DNA from 2 places in the Streptomyces sp. NPDC058195 genome. Region 2 is predicted to be linked to the other one. Evidence: riboswitches for the same ligand, from Rfam matches in the RefSeq annotation. Region 2 holds a riboswitch; the other holds the start of a gene.
What was found. Region 2 has a riboswitch for glycine ahead of gcvT (glycine cleavage system aminomethyltransferase GcvT). Riboswitches for the same ligand answer to the same signal wherever they lie in the genome.
Positions count from the first base shown of each region.

Region 1: it holds a riboswitch for glycine, as region 2 does, so the genes downstream of both, gcvP (aminomethyl-transferring glycine dehydrogenase) here and gcvT (glycine cleavage system aminomethyltransferase GcvT) in region 2, are expected to answer to the same signal.

Region 1 is NZ_JBHVVM010000036.1:58,331-67,203, reverse strand. Features, by position in the region: gene ACFVWY_RS31695 (DNA polymerase IV) at 1-1,052, shown strand, start outside; gene ACFVWY_RS31690 (PRC-barrel domain-containing protein) at 977-1,345, opposite strand; glycine riboswitch at 1,459-1,556, shown strand; gene gcvP (aminomethyl-transferring glycine dehydrogenase) at 1,751-4,636, shown strand; gene ACFVWY_RS31680 (DUF5999 family protein) at 4,725-4,931, opposite strand; gene ACFVWY_RS31675 (hypothetical protein) at 5,302-5,895, opposite strand; gene ACFVWY_RS31670 (glutamate--cysteine ligase) at 6,374-7,879, shown strand; gene ACFVWY_RS31665 (substrate-binding domain-containing protein) at 7,930-8,873, opposite strand, start outside.
Region 2 is NZ_JBHVVM010000039.1:5,445-14,317, reverse strand. Features, by position in the region: gene ACFVWY_RS32540 (ABC transporter substrate-binding protein) at 1-1,106, opposite strand, end outside; gene ACFVWY_RS32535 (ABC transporter permease) at 1,202-2,206, opposite strand; gene ACFVWY_RS32530 (enhanced serine sensitivity protein SseB C-terminal domain-containing protein) at 2,739-3,518, opposite strand; gene ACFVWY_RS32525 (enhanced serine sensitivity protein SseB) at 3,743-4,513, opposite strand; gene ACFVWY_RS32520 (AAA family ATPase) at 4,567-5,262, opposite strand; glycine riboswitch at 5,426-5,523, shown strand; gene gcvT (glycine cleavage system aminomethyltransferase GcvT) at 5,664-6,779, shown strand; gene gcvH (glycine cleavage system protein GcvH) at 6,972-7,349, shown strand; gene glyA (serine hydroxymethyltransferase) at 7,372-8,631, shown strand; gene ACFVWY_RS32500 (L-serine ammonia-lyase) at 8,756-8,873, shown strand, end outside.

The DNA.
Region 1 (8,873 bases), on a different contig from region 2:
TCACCGGATCGGTGGGGCTCGCCGGCTCCAAGATGCTGGCCAAGATCGCCTCGGAGGAGGCCAAGCCGAACGGTCTGCGGCTCATACCCCCCGGCACGGAGCGCGCGATGCTCGCGCCCAAGCCGGTGCGGATCCTCCCCGGGGTGGGGCCCGCCACGGCGGACCATCTGCGCCGTGCCGGGATGACCACGGTGGATGACCTGGCCGAGGCCGGTGAGGACGAGCTCGTACGCCTGCTCGGCAAGGCGCACGGCAGCTCGCTCCACCATATGGCGCTCGGGCACGACGACCGGCCGGTGGTCGCGGAGCGGGACGCGAAATCGGTATCGGTGGAGGACACCTTCGACGCCGATCTCCACGACCGGATCCGGATCCGGTCGGAGGTCGAGCGGCTGGCCGACCGGTGCGTCCAGCGGCTGCGGGGCGCGGGGCGGTCCGGGCGCACCGTGGTGCTGAAGGTGCGCCGCTACGACTTCTCGACGCTCACCCGGTCCGAGACGCTCCGAGGGCCCACGGACGACCCCACGGTGGTCCGTGAGGCCGCCGCACGGCTTCTGGAGGCCGTGGACACCACCGGGGGCGTCCGGCTCCTCGGAGTGGGCGTCACGGGGCTCGCCGACTACACGCAGGAGGATCTCTTCGCCCAGGCCGCCGGGGAGCGGACGACCGCCGAGGAAGCGGCGCAGGAGGCACCAGTGGTGGCAGACGCCGCCGCAGGCGACGCCGGTCCGCCGGGCGAGCCCGGGACGAAGGCCCCGCAGAGCGCCGAGCAGCGTGCGGCCCGGCACTGGTCCGCCGGACAGGACGTGCACCACGCCGCGTACGGACACGGCTGGGTGCAGGGAAGCGGTGTCGGACGGGTGACGGTGCGCTTCGAGGAGCCCGAGTCGGCGCCCGGCCGGGTGCGTACGTTCAGGATCGATGATCCGGAGCTCCGGCCGGCCGACCCGCTGCCCCTGGTGCGGAATCCGCCGGACTACTCGTCGTGGCCGGCCAGCCTGCCGAAGTCGCGGTCCGGGGGAACGTCCCCGGGCGGGGAGTCGAGCCCGTAGTGGCGGTAGAGCTGGAGTTCCTGCTCCGGTGAGAGATGGCGGCCGACGCCGAAGTCGGGCGCGTCCTTGATCAGGGACCGGTCGAAGGGGACGCGGAGCGTGTCCTCCACGAATTCGCTCGGTTCCAGGGGCACGAACGCGTCCCGGCTGAAGAGTCCGGTACGCACGGCGGCCCATTCAGGAACCCCGGTCGCGTCGTCGAGGTACACCTCGTCCACGGTCCCGATCTTGGTGCCCTTGCGGTCGAACGCCTTGCGGCCGATCAGGCTGCGCGGATCGATGTCGCTCTGCACGATCCCTCCCACTGGTCGCGGCTACTCCACAAGCACTACACAAGGGCAGATCCGGATGGTTGGCCACTCGAGAAATCGGCCACGAACCCCGCTGGTAGGCTGGTCATGGCCGCTGACCCCGTGCGGGAGAGTCCTTCGGAGCTGATCCGCGGGACGCCGAAGGAGCAAATCCTCCCCGGAATCTCTCAGGCCCCCGTACCGCACGGATGAGGTCACTCTGGAAAGCAGGGCGGGTTTCGTGCGGCCGGGTGCCGGTACGAGTCCCTACCTCACCGACGGTGAAAGCCGGTACGCCCCAGGGCGCGCCGGTGAAGCTCTCAGGTTGAGATGACAGAGGGGGAGGCCGTTCGGGCACCCGCGCAGGGGTGCCCCTCGCAGGTCGTGACAGACCAGGAGGCCTCCACCATGACCCCCCGTCGCACTCCGCTCTCCCAGCTGGAGCAGGGCATTCCGTTCGAGCAGCGTCATATCGGACCCGATGCCGAGGCGCAGTCGAAGATGCTCGCCCAGGTCGGTTACGGCTCGCTGGACGAGCTCACCGCGGCCGCGGTTCCCGATGTCATCAAGAGCACGGAGGCCCTCGGGCTTCCGGCCGCGCGCACCGAGGCCGAGGTTCTCGCCGAGCTGCGTGACCTCGCGGACCGTAACCAGGTGCTGGCCCCGATGATCGGTCTCGGCTACTACGGCACGTTCACGCCGCCGGTGATCCTGCGCAACGTCATGGAGAATCCCGCCTGGTACACGGCCTACACGCCGTACCAGCCGGAGATCTCGCAGGGCCGTCTGGAGGCCCTCCTCAACTTCCAGACGATGGTCGCCGACCTGACCGGGCTGCCCACCTCCGGCGCCTCCCTGCTCGACGAGGGCACCGCGGCCGCCGAGGCCATGGCGCTCGCCCGCCGTGTCGGCAAGGTGAAGAACGGCGTCTTCCTGATCGACGCCGACGCCCTGCCGCAGACCGTCGCCGTCATCCGGACCCGCGCCGAGCCGACCGGCGTCGAGGTCGTCGTCGCCGACCTGTCCGAGGGCATTCCGGCCGAGCTCGCCGAGCGGGGTGTCTTCGGCGTCCTGGTGCAGTACCCCGGCGCGTCCGGCGAGGTGCGGAACATCGGGTCCGTCATCGAGCAGGCCCACGAGCTGGGCGCGATCGTCACGGTCGCCGCCGACCTGCTGGCCCTGACCCTGCTCACCTCGCCCGGCGAGCTGGGCGCGGACATCGCCATCGGCACCACGCAGCGCTTCGGCGTTCCGATGGGCTTCGGCGGCCCGCACGCCGGGTACATGGCCGTGCGGGAGAAGTTCGCGCGCAGCCTGCCCGGCCGCCTCGTCGGCGTCTCCGTCGACGCCGACGGCAACAAGGCCTACCGGCTGGCCCTGCAGACCCGCGAGCAGCACATCCGCCGCGAGAAGGCCACCAGCAACATCTGCACCGCGCAGGTGCTGCTCGCCGTCATGGCCGGAATGTACGCCGTCTACCACGGACCGGACGGACTGCGGACGATCGCCCGGCGCACCCACCGCTACGCGTCGATCCTGGCCGAGGGCCTGCGCGCCGCCGGTGCCGACGTCGTGACCGGTGCCCACTTCGACACCCTCACCGTGCGCGTCCCGGGCAAGGCGGCCGAGGTCGTCGCCGAGGCCCGCGAGCGCGGGGTCAACCTGCGCCTGGTCGACGCCGACCTGGTCTCCGTCTCGTGCGACGAGACCACCACGCGGACGCAGATCGCCGCCGTCTGGGCCGCTTTCGGCGCCGAGGGCGACATCGAGGCGCTGGACGCCAGCGTCGCCGACGCGCTGCCCGAGGGGCTGCTGCGCACCGACGCGATCCTCACGCACCCCGTCTTCCACCAGCACCGCTCCGAGACCGCGATGCTGCGCTACCTGCGTCGGCTCGCCGACCGTGACTACGCGCTGGACCGCGGCATGATCCCGCTCGGTTCCTGCACCATGAAGCTGAACGCGACCACCGAGATGGAGCCGGTCACCTGGCCCGAGTTCGGCGCGCTGCACCCCTTCGCCCCGGCCGAGCAGGCGCAGGGCTTCCTCACCCTCATCCGTGAGCTGGAGGAGCGCCTGGCCGAGGTCACCGGGTACGACGCGGTCTCGATCCAGCCGAACGCCGGCTCGCAGGGCGAGTTCGCCGGTCTGCTGGCGGTACGGGCGTATCACCGGGCCAACGGTGACGAGCAGCGCACCGTCTGCCTCATCCCGTCCTCCGCGCACGGCACCAACGCGGCGAGCGCCGTGATGGCCGGAATGAAGGTCGTCGTGGTGAAGACCGCCGACGACGGCGAGGTGGACGTCGAGGACCTGCGGGCCAAGATCGAGAAGCACCGCGACGAGCTCGCCGTACTCATGATCACGTACCCGTCGACGCACGGTGTGTTCGAGGAGCACGTCGCCGACATCTGCGCCGAGGTGCACGACGCGGGCGGCCAGGTGTACGTCGACGGTGCCAACCTCAACGCGCTGGTCGGCCTCGCCCGTCCGGGCCGGTTCGGCGGGGACGTCTCCCACCTGAACCTGCACAAGACCTTCTGCATCCCGCACGGCGGCGGTGGCCCCGGCGTCGGCCCGGTCGGTGTGCGTGCCCACCTCGCCCCGTACCTGCCGAACCACCCGCTCCAGCCCGCGGCGGGCCCCGAGACCGGTGTCGGACCGATCTCTGCCGCCCCGTGGGGCTCGGCCGGGATCCTGCCGATCTCCTGGGCGTACGTCCGCCTGATGGGCGGGGAGGGGCTGAAGCGCGCGACGCAGGTCGCGGTGCTCGCGGCCAACTACATCGCCAAGCGCCTGGAGCCGCACTACCCGATCCTGTACACCGGTCCGGCCGGGCTGGTCGCGCACGAGTGCATCGTGGACCTGCGGCCGATCTCCAAGGCCACCGGAGTCAGCGTCGACGACATCGCCAAGCGGCTGATCGACTACGGCTTCCACGCGCCGACGATGTCGTTCCCGGTCGCGGGGACGCTGATGATCGAGCCGACGGAGAGCGAGGACCTCGCGGAGCTGGACCGTTTCTGCGACACGATGATCGCCATCCGCGGCGAGGTCGAGAAGGTGGCCTCCGGCGAGTGGAGCGCGGATGACAACCCGCTGCGCAACGCTCCGCACACCGCGGCGACGGTCGGAGGCGAGTGGGAGCACGGATACAGCCGTGAGACGGCGGTCTTCCCGGCCGGTGTCGTGGCCGCCGACAAGTACTGGCCGCCGGTGCGACGGATCGACGGTGCCTTCGGCGACCGCAACCTCGTCTGCTCCTGCCCGCCGCTGGACGAGTACGACCACTGAGCGGTGAGCGCCGCCGCGTGACGCGGAGGTGCGTCGGGGCCGGTTCGGAGGATTCTCCGGGCCGGCCCCCGTTCGTTACCGGCCGCGGTCAGGCGGCCTTCACCACCCGATCGGCCGCCAAGGACCGGTGCGGAGCGATGATCTGACCATCCGGGAGCAGCTCGCCGGTGTCCTCGAAGAGCAGGACGCCGTTGCAGAGCAGGCTCCAGCCCTGTTCCGGGTGGTGCGCCGTCAGGCGGGCGGCCTCCCGGTCGGCTGAGTCGGCGGTCGGGCATGGTGGCTGGTGTTGACACATGGCTGGGTTCTCTCGCTGCGTTGTAGTGAATGTCCTGCGGCTGGACGAGGTGTTCATGGCCGCCCCCCGTATCGATCGGTCCGTTCCCAGTGTTGCCCCACGGGCGTCAATCCGCAGGGATTTCGCGGCAGCACTTCTCCTTACCCGAAGGACGTGTCACCCACGCGGACGGTTCACCGCAATTGCACTGTCACTTCGGGTGGTTCGGGGTGGTCGGTACGGGCTAGTCCGGACGGGCGGGAAGTGCGCCCCCGGTCCTGAACCCCCTTCGGCCCCGGTTTCTCGTCCCGCGCCCCGCGCCCTTGCAGCACCGCGCCCCGACACCGTCCTCGGTGTCGGGGCGCGGTGCTGCAAGGGCGCGGCCGGCGCCTCAGGCCGGCGAGCCGAGCAGGGGGCCCGGTCCGGGCGGGATGCGCAGCGTCATCACACGGAGCAGGTCGGCGACCCGGTGCGGTCGGTGCGCGGCGATCCCCGGCGGGGCCGGGGCCAGCGGGACGAGGAGGTCGGCGGGGGCGAGCGCTCCGGCGGTGGCGTCCGCCCCGGCGTCGTCGTGCAGCCACAGCGTCAGCATGTACAGCTCCGGGATGGACAGCAGCCGGGGCTGGTAGAGCGGTGCCAGGGTCTCGGCCTGGCGCAGGGCGAGTTCGGTCGAGGCGATGTAGGGCCCCTCGAAGAAGTGCGAGAAGGCCCAGCCGTCCGCGGTGAGCATGGTGTCCGCCGCCGCGACGGCCTGCTCCGCGTCGCGGATCAGGAACCGCCATCCGGCGATCCGGGTGGCCGGGGCCGCGCCGTTCGGACCGATCCGCTCCAGTACGTGGACGGGGAGCGGGAGTTCGGGGCTGAGCGGTCCCTGGGCGGACCGGAGGGCGGGGGTGCGGGCTTCGCGTACCGCGGTGGGTGAACCGAGTGCCGCGAGAACGCTGCGCAGAGCGGGCGCGGGAGCCGGGAAGACATGCAGCGGCATAGTGGGTCGCCTCTCGCTTCGGAGACACGGTGGTGCGTGGGCGGGTGCAGACGGCGCTGTCGGCATGCGGGGCCAGAGGGGCCGGTGACCGGGCCGGTGCGTCAACTCTCTGCCTCGTGCGCAAAGTTTATACGAAATGTGTTCACTCGGTGTTTCCACTAGCCTTCGCGGGCGACGCAGGCAAGGCGGTATCAAGACTTTATTACGCGATGAATCTTCTGATTTCGTGTCAGCGGCACGGCTGCTGCCTGGGGGTTTTCCCCAGACGCGGACGGCTGAAACACATCGACGATTTCGCCCTCGCCGACCGGCAATCGCATCCCGCATCATGCCTTTGGAATGTGCCCCGAGCGACTGTTCTCAGACTAGTGGGTCAGTGGCGTTCTCGCGGGCGTTATAGATCACCCCGTCTGGGCATTATCGATCCTGATGCGAGCGGTCTGGGCCGCGGGCCGCCCACCGAGGGAGGGACGCTTCGATGGGGGAGAAGGTCGTGGCGGGCGCCTTTGACCTGTCCGATCGGCAGAGGTATCGGAAGAAGCTCCACGAGTGTCTGGAGGGGCTGGAGCGACTTCTTGCGGAGCAGCGGTTCGACCGGCCGCGCAACCTCATGGGCGTGGAGATCGAGCTCAATCTCGCAGGCGCCGACGGCATGCCGAAGATGATGAATGGGGAGGTCCTGCCCCGCATCGCAAGCCGCGATTTCCAGATGGAACTCGGGATGTTCAATCTGGAAGTGAACATAGTCCCCCACCGCTTGGGCGGACGCGTTCTCGATCAGCTGGCAGAAGAGCTCCGGGCCGGGCTCGGATATGCCCACCGGAAGGCGGGCGAGGTCGATGCCGGGCTCATGATGATCGGGATTCTTCCCACGCTGCGCAGTGAGGATCTCGTGCTCTCCAGCCTCTCGGACGCGGAGCGCTACACCTTGCTGAACGATCAGATGGTGGCGGCGCGGGGCGAGGTCTTCGCCCTTGATATCCAGGGCGTGGAGCGGCTGGTCTCCACCTCCGCCTCGATCGCCCCCGAGGCCGCCTGCACCTCGGTCCAGTTCCACCTCCAGGTGACGCCCGCGCGGTTCGCCGCGGTGTGGAACGCGGCCCAGGCGATCGCCGGTGTCCAGGTCGCACTCGGTGCCAACGCACCCTTCCTGTTCGGCAGGGAGCTCTGGCGGGAGTCGAGGCCGCCGCTCTTCCAGCAGGCCACGGACACCCGGCCGCCCGAACTGCGCAACCAGGGGGTGCGGCCCCGGACCTGGTTCGGGGAGCAGTGGATCGGCTCGGCGTACGAGCTCTTCGAGGAGAACGTGCGCTACTTCCCGCCGCTCCTGCCCATCCATGACCAGGAGGAGCCGCTGCGGGTACTCGACGAGGGCGGGGTGCCGCGGCTGGCGGAGCTGGTGCTCCACAACGGAACGATCTACCGCTGGAACCGGCCCGTGTACGGGCTGGTCGACGGTGTACCCCATCTGCGAGTGGAGAACCGGGTGCTGCCCGCCGGTCCCACCGTCATCGACATGATCGCCAACGCGGCGCTCTACTACGGTCTGGTGCGCTCGCTCGCCGAGGAGCCCCGCCCGGTGTGGACCCGGCTGCCGTTCGCCGCGGCGGAGGAGAACTTCGACGCCGCCTGCCGCACGGGCATCGACGCGGAGCTGATCTGGCCGCGCCCCGGCCGCGCGGGCGGGCTGACCCGGGTGCCCGCCGTCAAGCTCGTACGCGACGAACTGCTGCCGCTGGCCGCGGCCGGGCTCGACGCGTGGAACATCGAGCCCGCCGACCGCGACCGCTTCCTCGGCGTCATCGAGGAGCGGTGCCGACTGCGGGTGAACGGCGCGTCCTGGCAGGCGGACACCTACCACCGGGCGCGGGAGGCCGGGCTCGGCCGGCATGCGGCGCTGGCCGCGACCACGCGCCGCTACGCGGAACTGATGCACAGTGGGGAACCCGTGCACACCTGGCCGGCCGGTGCTCCCAAACCGTGACGCGTCCGGGTCACGGTGCGGGGGCGCCCGGCCGGTGACCGCGTACGCCCCTACCTCTGGGCGGCGTGCCCGCTCTGGCCGGCCGTCATGATGGCCTGCAGGATCACCGTCTGGATCTCGGCCGGGTCGATGACCTGGTAGCCACCGCCACCGGTCACCTTCGCCACCTCGTTCAGCTCCTCGCGATCGGCCTCGGGGCCGACCGCGATGGCGAGCAGTGGCACCGGACGCTCCGGGTCGGCGATCCGGCTCAGCTCCGCGATCAGGGCGCTGCGGGAGATCGACAGCTCGTCCTGGTTCGACCCGTCGGTGAGGATGACGACCGCGTTGAACTTGCCCTTCACATACGTGGCCTGGGCATCCTTGTACGAGGCCAGGACCGTGTCGTACAGCCCCGTCGCGCCGCCCGGCACCGGCTGGAGCGCCGCGAAGGCGGCGGAGAGCTTCTGGCGGTGGGTGCCGCCCCCCTTCACCGGATCACCCAGCCGGGTGGCCGGGACCAGCCGTCGGTAGTCCTTGTTCCCGTCGAGCGAGGTGGCGAACTCCCAGAGCCCGATCTCGTCGTTCGGGGTGAACTGGTCGAGGGCCTGGATCAGGGACGCCTTGGTGACGTCCATCCGGGACTGGTTGCGGCCGGGCACGATCGTGGACATCGACCCGGACGCGTCGACGACCGTGGTCAGCCGGGCGCTCTGCACCGTGATCGTCCACATGCCGAGCGTCTGCTGGAGCGCCTCGGCATCCGGGGTCTCGGCGGGGGCCGCGTACGGCTGGGGCTGCTCGCCGCCCGCCGTGGAGACCACCTTTGGCCCGGCGGCGCCGTCGGCGTCCCTGAACCCGTGCCCGGCCAGGACGGCCTGCGGGCCGGGCTCGCCCAGCAGTGTCATGAAGCGCAGCGCCGCCCGGCTCTCGGACGTGCTCATCCCGGCGTCGTTCACCAGCGTGTACGGGTAGTTGAGGAGCGGTGCGCCGTCCTCGGGGTAGAAGAGGTCGA
Region 2 (8,873 bases):
AGCTCGCCACCGCGGGTCTGCTGGAGACCGGCGAAGTCCGTCGCGTAGAAGACGGCCTTGCGGCAGTGGACGTTGTCGAACGGCTTCGCGGTGTGGACCAGCGCGACGTAGCGGACGAAGGACGTCTGCATGTTGTCGACGCTGTCCTTGTGGTCCTGGACGGCGGTGACGCGGCCGGACTGGGTCATGCCGGTGCCGTTGAGGTCGACGTCGTAGTCGCCCGCCATCAGCTTCTTGTCGTTCTCCTCCAGGTTGGCGGAGATCGTCACGGTGATCTTGTCCGGCAGCGCGGCACGCAGCGGGTCCGAGGACTTCTGCCACTTGTCGTTGCGGACGAGCACGATGCTCTTGCCCGGCTTGTACGACTCGAACTTGTACGGGCCGGAGGAGAACGGGCGCTGGGTGTACTTCGTGCCGGTGTCCTTGTCCGCCTTCACGGGCGTGCCGGACGGCATGGCGAGGAACTGCTCGAAGTCACCGTTGGGCTTGGGCAGCTTGAAGACGATGGTGTTGTCGTCCGGCGTCTCGATCGCCTTCAGGCCGAGCTTGTCCGCGGACTTGTCCTTGTAGGGGCCCTTGTACTCGCCCTTGGGGTCCAGCGTCTGCATGAGGTACTGCGGGCCACCGGTGATGGTGTCCGTCGCCCAGATGCGCTCGATGCCGTACTTGACGTCCTTGGAGGTCAGCTTGGAGCCGTCCTCCCAGGTCAGGCCGTCACGCAGCTTGTACGTGTAGGTCTTGCCGCCGTCCGTGATCTCACCGGGGCCGGTGGCCAGGTCGCCGACCAGCTTGGTGGACGCCTCGCCCGGCTTGGTGTCGTAGCTGACCAGCTGACGGGTGTAGAAGCGCATGAAGTCCCAGGCCATGCCGTAGTAGGCACGCTGGGGGTCGGCGGAGTCGAGGTCCTGCTTGCCGACGAACTTCAGCGTCCCGCCCTTCTTGGCGGACGGGTTGGCGACCTTGTTGAACGCCGCGTTGTAACCGGCGCCCTTCGACTTGCCGCCGCCTTCGCTGTCGCCGCCGCCGCACGCCGAGGTGGTCATCAGCGCCGCGACCACGAGGGCCGCACCCGCGGTGAGCCGTCGTTTCGAGGTGACTGTGGACATTTTCTCGCAACCTCCGAGATCGCGGTCCCAGGCAGTTGCTTGCCAAAGAACCATGGGAAGAGCCACCTGACGATGCGGCAGGGGCAAATCGTGGGCTATCGGGTTCCCTTGGGGTCCAGGGCGTCGCGCAGCCCGTCCCCGAAGAGATTGAAGGCCAGCACGGTGATGAAGATCGTCACGCCGGGGAAGACCATGAACATCGGGTCGTGCTCGTACGTTTCCAGCGCGTCTCGGAGCATGCCGCCCCAGGAGGCGGTGGGCGGGCGGACACCGGCGCCGAGGAAGCTGAGCGCGGCTTCGGTGAGGATGTTGGTGGGGATCATCAGCGTCGCGTAGACGGTGATCGGCGCCACCAGGTTCGGCAGGAGCTCGCGGAAGAGGATGTAGGTCCGTCCGCCGCCGAGGCTGCGGGCCGCTTCCACGTACTCCCGTTCCCGCATCGAGAGCGTCTGGCCGCGGACGATGCGGCCCACGTAGGGCCAGCCGAAGAAGCCGATGACGGCGATGAGCACGGCGATGCGTACGCCGCTGCCGGTGAGGCCGAGCAGGTCGTCGGGGAGCACCGACACCAGGGAGATGATGAAGAGCAGCTGCGGGAACGACAGCAGCACGTCCATGACCCGGCTGATCACCGCGTCCACCCAGCCGCCGAAGTATCCGGCGATGATCCCGAACAGGGTTCCGAGCGCGACGGCGACCAGCGCCGCCAGGAAGGCCACCAGCAGGGAGATCCGGGCGCCGTAGACGATCCGGCTGAAGATGTCGCGGCCCTTGTTCGGCTCGACGCCGAAGAGGTAGTCGCCGCTGACCCCGCCGAGGCTGCCCTGGGGGAGGTTGGTCAGCGGATCGAGCATGTCCTGGTGGAACTCGTTCGGCGGGTGTCCGAACAGGCTGACGATCAGCGGCGCGAAGATTGCCACCAGAACGAGGACGAGGACGGTGATGCCGCCGGCCAGCGCGACCTTGTCCTGCTTCAGACGGCTCCAGGCGATCTGCTTGAGCGACCGTCCCTCGACCTTCTTCGCCCCGGAGTCGACCGCAAGGCCGCCGACCGCGTCCGGATCCGCTTCCTTGGTCGGCTCGTGCAGTGGTGCCGTCATCGTGGCAAGGACCCCTCTCAACCGGCGGTGGCCGGGCCGAACTGGCCGCTGTGGCGGCGCGGATCAGTCAGTCGTACGCGGAGCGGCAAGACGCCCTTGCTGCGGGAGTCTTCATTGCCGTCACTACAGGGAGCCATACCGGCAGGCGAATGGATGCCTAACCGTGATGCGGTCCTGGGTGTTCCGTTATCCGGACGCGGGCGAACGACCGCCGAACACTGGTCAGTTGAGGCGTAAGGGGGCAGTCGCGCAGAATCACGGCGCAATCGTCACCAGGGGTGCGCAGTGCGCAATTCCCGGACATTGAAGGCCCGATGGGCCCGGATGGGGGTGAACACGCATCAGATCATGAGGAGTTGGCGTCTTATGCGCACGTTGCGGAAATCTGGAAACGTAACGTGCCATTCCGGTTTTCTTCGCCTTCGGGGCGTTTTCGCCTGTACGCGGCCCGCGGCGGGCATCAGTGCGCGGCCCGAGGCGGGCATCAGTGCGTGCACTGCGGCGGGTATCAGTGCGCGGGGCGCGGCGGGTCTCAGTACGTGGACTGCGGCGGGTAGCCGTATCCCGCGGCGGGAGCCACCGGGGCGTGCGCCTCGCGGTCGTAGAACGGGCGGGCGTTGGCGCGCAGCCACATCGCGACCGGGTCGTAGTCGTCGGACATCGCGACGGTGGAGACGGGCAGCCCGTCCGGGACGGCGGAGATCGACTGCTGCATCATCGTGCGCGCCGCGTCCACCGAGGACGGGCCGGTGTCGTAGAGGTCGAGCCCGATCGTGAGGTACGGGGCGCCGAGCGCGGGCTGCACCCAGGCGCGGCGCAGCGAGCGGACCGCGGGAGTGCGGTGGGCGTTCTGCGTGAGCAGGGCGTAGAACTGCGGGATCTCGATGGCCGGCTCGGTCAGGCGCAGCGGCCCCGCGGGCATCCGGTCAAGGCCCGTGGCGATCCGGCGCAGGTCCAGCCAGGGGATGCCGATGCCGCCGCCGGGGGCGTGCGGGTTGAGCCAGATGCCCCAGCGGTCGGGGAAGAGGGCGCGGGCGATGTCCAGGCCGTCGACCAGTTCGTGGGCGCGGTTCCAGCCGCTGGCGGAGAGCTCCTGGGCGGAGGTCACGCAGGGGGCGTAGCCGAGGCCGTCGACCTCCATGTTCCCGTACTGCGCGTCGGGCGATCCGGCCTGGCCCTGCCACAGCAGCATCCAGATCCGGCCGTGGGCGAGGGCCTGGAGCAGCGCCTCGTACGCGTCGTAGCGTCCGGGCGTCACTTGGCGCAGCATGTGCTCGACCTGCCCGGCCGCCGCGGTGCCTGACGCACTCACCTGGTCCCGCCCCTCTTCGATCCACTGTGCCGGTCGGCCGCTCCCGGGCACACGGGCGCGGCCGGTGCCGAGGCACCCGCCATGAAACCAGCTTATGCGCCGGTCATGACACCGACTTGACGCCATGGTCCGCGGCGGCACCCGGCTCCGGCACGGCCGGAAACGTACATGACACCCCTGAGCGGACCGTCCGGCGGCCCGTCCGGCGGGCGTCTACCGGCCGTCTACTGGCCTGCCCGCTGGTAGAACGGCCGGACCTTCTCGCGCATCCAGTCGCCGACTGGGTCCTGGGCGACATCGAGCAGCACCAGGTTGACCGGCCAGGGCACCGCGACCCGGCCCAGGGCGCGGCCCAGGGCGTCCATCGGGGCGTTGCGCCCCGCGCCCTCCCAGGTGGAGAACTCCACGCCGACGAAGAGAACGGGCTCGCCGCCCTCGATGCTGGCCAGCGCCCGGCGGGCGGAGAGCACGACGCCGCTCTCCTCGAACTCCCCGGCCGCCGCGGCGAGGAAGTCGACGGGCTCCTCCTGCCAGTCCGGCTCGTACAGCCGGACCCGGCCGCCACTGGCCGGGCCGTCCAGCGGGGTGCGGCCGATCCGGCAGAGCTCGGCGACGGCGGGCGACGGCAGCGGCATCCCGACCGCGCCGCCCGGGTTCACCACGATGCCGAGCTGGGGCGGCAGGCCGCGGGCGAATTCGCGGGCGGGCGCGACCGTGAAGGACATGGGGCCGCCGACGCAGGCGAGGAACTGCTGCTCGGAGCTGAAGACGGGGACGTACGCGGCGCCGTCGAGCTCCAGCGTGGGCAGGTCGAGGGACGGGGAGTCGGGTCCGCCGCCGTTGGGCAGCGGCACCCAGACCTGGCTGCGGCCGAGCACCTCGACGAGGCGTCCGCCCGCCTCCGGGTTGCCCACCGAGGCCATCAGCACCTCTTCGAGCTCATTGGCCGGCCACCCGCTCTGCGGATGCGCCTGGGCCTGCGCCGGAATGTCCACTGCTTCCCCTGCTTCCCCTTCTCACCCACGCTTCCGCGCTTCCGCGCAGAAGGTTAGCGCCCGGCCCCGGGCCGCCCGGCCGTGAAGGCGATCCGCCCGAGCCGCCCCGCCGCCTCCCGGTCCAGCAGTACCGCCGAGGCGCAGCCGGCCGGGAGCACGCCGTCGGCCGTCGCCGCCAGCAGCCGGCCCACCGCTCTGCGGTGCCGGGCGAAGGCGTACGCGGACACCCCGCGCCCGCGCTCGCGCTGGCCCTCCCGGGCGGTCTGCGGGCTGACGTCGAGCAGCACGAGGTGCAGGAGCCCGCCCCGGCGCCGGACGGACCGCGCCAGCCAGCCGCGGACCCACGCCTGGGTTCCGCAGTCGTGGACGACGGCCGACTCCCCGGATCGCAGCACCCGCCACAGCCCCCAGTAGTGGGCGACGCGGACCAGCGGGCGGTAGAGGGCGTAGGGAAGTAAGCGGGGCATGACCCGCGCCCAGCGGTCCCGGGTGTCCTGCGAGTCGATGGCGTGGGCCGTCCTCACCACCCGCCGGATCAGCGTGGACTTCCCGCTGCCGGGAAGCCCGGAGACCACCACCACGTCCCCCGCGGCGAAGTGCAGCCCTCGCGGGCTGCGCCCGGCCCGTTCGCGCAGATCCCGCACGACGGGCGCGAGCCCGCCGGACGCCTCCCGCGCCGGAGCCCCGGACCGCGCGGCCACCGCGCCGTGCGCGACCCCCGCGGTCGTCGCGTACCGCTGCAACGTCATCGCCCTCCCCCATGGTCGGCTCACCCCAACCCCCTGCCCATGAAGTGTAAAGAAAAGGTAATGCGATACAACCGCCCGCGCCGGTTATTTCCACCGGGGGACCGGGGGACCATTCCGACGCGATGCGTGCGATGATGACCCGGCCAACTGCATAAAGGCCGCTTGAATCCGCGCGGGAGAGTTCCGGTCACTGTCCGTGCCGGGCGCCGAAGGAGCAAGTTCCTCCCTTGAATCTCTCAGGCCCCGTACCGCGTGGATGAGGCAGATCTGAAAAGCGGGCCGCTTCGCGGCTCCACCCAAGGTGCAAGCCGAACCCTTCCGGGGCTCTCGGCGAACCTCTCAGGTTCCGATGACAGATGGGGAGGGTTCGTCCATGTCGTCATGTTCCGGGAGTCACACTCATGAGCACCGCACCCCGCCTCACCGCCCTCGATGCCCTGCACCGTTCGCTGGGCGCGACCATGACCGACTTCGCGGGCTGGGACATGCCCCTGCGGTACGCCAGTGAGCGCGACGAGCACCACGCGGTGCGCACCCGGGCCGGGCTCTTCGACCTGTCGCACATGGGCGAGATCACCGTCACCGGCGCCGGGGCGGCGGCGTTCCTGAACTTCGCCCTGGTCGGCAACATCGGCACCGTCGCCGTGGGCCGCGCCCGCTACACGATGATCTGCGCCGAGGACGGCGGCATCCTGGACGACCTGATCGTGTACCGGCTCGGAGAGAGCGAGTACATGGTCGTGGCCAACGCGGGCAACGCCCAGACCGTGCTGGACGCGCTGACCGCGCGGGCCGGGGGCTTCGCCGTCGAGGTGCGCGACGACCGCGCCGCGTACGCGCTGCTCGCCGTCCAGGGCCCGGAGTCCTCCGCGATCCTGGCCTCGGTCACCGACGCCGACCTGGACGGTCTGAAGTACTACGCCGGCCTGCCGGGCACGGTCGCCGGGGTTCCCGCGCTGATCGCCCGTACCGGGTACACCGGTGAGGACGGCTTCGAGCTGTTCGTCGCCCCCGAGCACGCCGAGCAGCTGTGGAAGGCGCTGACCGAGGCGGGCGCCGGGCGCGGCCTGGTCCCGTGCGGGCTGTCCTGCCGCGACACGCTGCGCCTGGAGGCGGGCATGCCGCTGTACGGGCACGAGCTGACCACCGCGCTGACCCCGTTCGACGCCGGTCTCGGCCGGGTCGTGAAGTTCGAGAAGGAGGGCGACTTCGTCGGCCGCAAGGCCCTGGAGGCCGCCGCCGAGCGCGCCGAGACCGCCCCGCCGCGCAAGCTGGTCGGGCTGGTCGCCGAGGGCCGCCGGGTGCCGCGCGCCGGCTTCCCCGTGACCGTCGGCGGCGAGGTCGTCGGCGAGGTCACCTCCGGCGCCCCCTCTCCCACCCTGGGCAAGCCGATCGCCATGGCCTACGTCGACGCCGCGCACGCCACGCCCGGCACCGAGGGCGTCGCCGTGGACATCCGGGGCAGCCACGAGCCGTACGAGGTCGTGGCGCTGCCGTTCTACAAGCGCCAGAAGTGACGTCGGGCGCCGGAAGCAACGTCCGGGCCCGGAAGCGACGTCAGGCGCCGTAAGGCACACCGGCGTCCCCGGGATCCGGCACCGGCACCCGGAAGAAAGGCCGCGTCCGCGTCGCAGAAGTGACGTAGTCGCGTCTCACACCGTAAGACCACCGTTCATCAGCACTCCCCCGCGTACAGGAGAATTCAGGTCATGAGCAACCCCCAGCAGCTGCGGTACAGCAAGGAGCACGAGTGGCTGTCGGCCGTCGAGGACGGCGTGGCCACGATCGGCATCACCGAATTCGCGGCGAACGCTCTCGGTGACGTCGTCTACGCCCAGCTCCCCGCGGTCGGTGACACGGTGACCGCGGGCGAGACCTGCGGCGAGCTGGAGTCCACCAAGTCCGTGAGCGACCTGTACTCGCCGGTGACCGGTGAGGTCACCGAGGCGAACCAGGACGTCGTGGACGACCCGTCGCTGGTGAACACCGCTCCTTTCGAGGGCGGCTGGCTGTTCAAGGTACGTGTCGCGGAGGAGCCGGGGGACCTGCTCTCCGCTGACGAGTACACCGAGTTCTCCGGCAACTAAAGAGACCCCAAGGGACCACCTGATGTCGCTTCTCAACTCCTCCCTCCACGAGCTGGACCCGGACGTCGCCGCCGCTGTCGACGCCGAGCTCCACCGTCAGCAGTCCACCCTCGAGATGATCGCCTCGGAGAACTTCGCTCCGGTCGCGGTCATGGAGGCCCAGGGCTCCGTCCTCACCAACAAGTACGCCGAGGGCTACCCCGGCCGCCGCTACTACGGCGGCTGCGAGCACGTCGATGTCGTCGAGCAGATCGCCATCGACCGGATCAAGGCGCTCTTCGGCGCCGAGGCCGCGAACGTCCAGCCGCACTCCGGTGCGCAGGCCAACGCCGCCGCGATGTTCGCGCTGCTCAAGCCGGGCGACACGATCATGGGCCTGAACCTGGCCCACGGCGGTCACCTGACCCACGGCATGAAGATCAACTTCTCCGGCAAGCTCTACAACGTGGTCCCGTACCACGTCGACGAGACCGGTGTCGTGGACATGGCCGAGGTGGAGCGGCTCGCCAAGGAGTCCAAGCCGAAGCTGATCGTCGCCGGCTGGTCCGCGTACCCGCGCCAGCTGGACTTCGCCGCCTTCCGCCGGATCGCGGACGAGGTCGGCGCGTACCTGATGGTCGACATGGCCCACTTCGCGGGCCTGGTGGCCGCGGGCCTGCACCCCAACCCGGTGCCGCACGCCCATGTCGTCACGACCACCACGCACAAGACCCTCGGCGGTCCGCGCGGCGGTGTCATCCTGTCGACGCAGGAGCTGGCCAAGAAGATCAACTCCGCGGTCTTCCCGGGTCAGCAGGGCGGTCCGCTGGAGCACGTGATCGCGGCCAAGGCGGTCTCCTTCAAGGTCGCCGCGTCCGAGGAGTTCAAGGAGCGCCAGCAGCGCACCCTGGACGGCGCCCGCATCCTCGCCGAGCGCCTGGTGCAGCCGGACGTCACCGAGGCCGGTGTCTCCGTGCTGTCCGGCGGCACGGACGTGCACCTGGTCCTGGTCGACCTGCGCGACTCCGAGCTGGACGGCCAGCAGGCCGAGGACCGGCTCCACGAGATCGGCATCACGGTCAACCGGAACGCCGTTCCGAACGACCCGCGCCCGCCGATGGTCACCTCGGGTCTGCGGATCGGCACGCCCGCCCTGGCGACCCGCGGTTTCCTGACCGAGGACTTCACCGAGGTCGCGGAGATCATCGCCGCCGCGCTCAAGCCGTCCTACGACGCGGACGCGCTGAAGGCCCGTGTCGTCGCGCTGGCCGAGAAGTACCCGCTGTACCCCGGCCTCGGCTAGGGACGCGGTTCGTCATCATCGGGGGCGGGGCACCGCGCGCACGTGTCGTGAGCGCGGTGCCCCCGTCCTTGTCCCACCGCACCACCGGCAGACAACGACGTCTACCAGCCCCTGAGGAGTCCCCGTGGCCATCTCGGTCTTCGACCTGTTCTCGATCGGCATCGGCCCGTCCAGCTCCCATACGGTCGGCCCGATGCGCGCCGCCCGTATGTTCGCTCGCCGGCTCAAGAACGAGGGCCTGA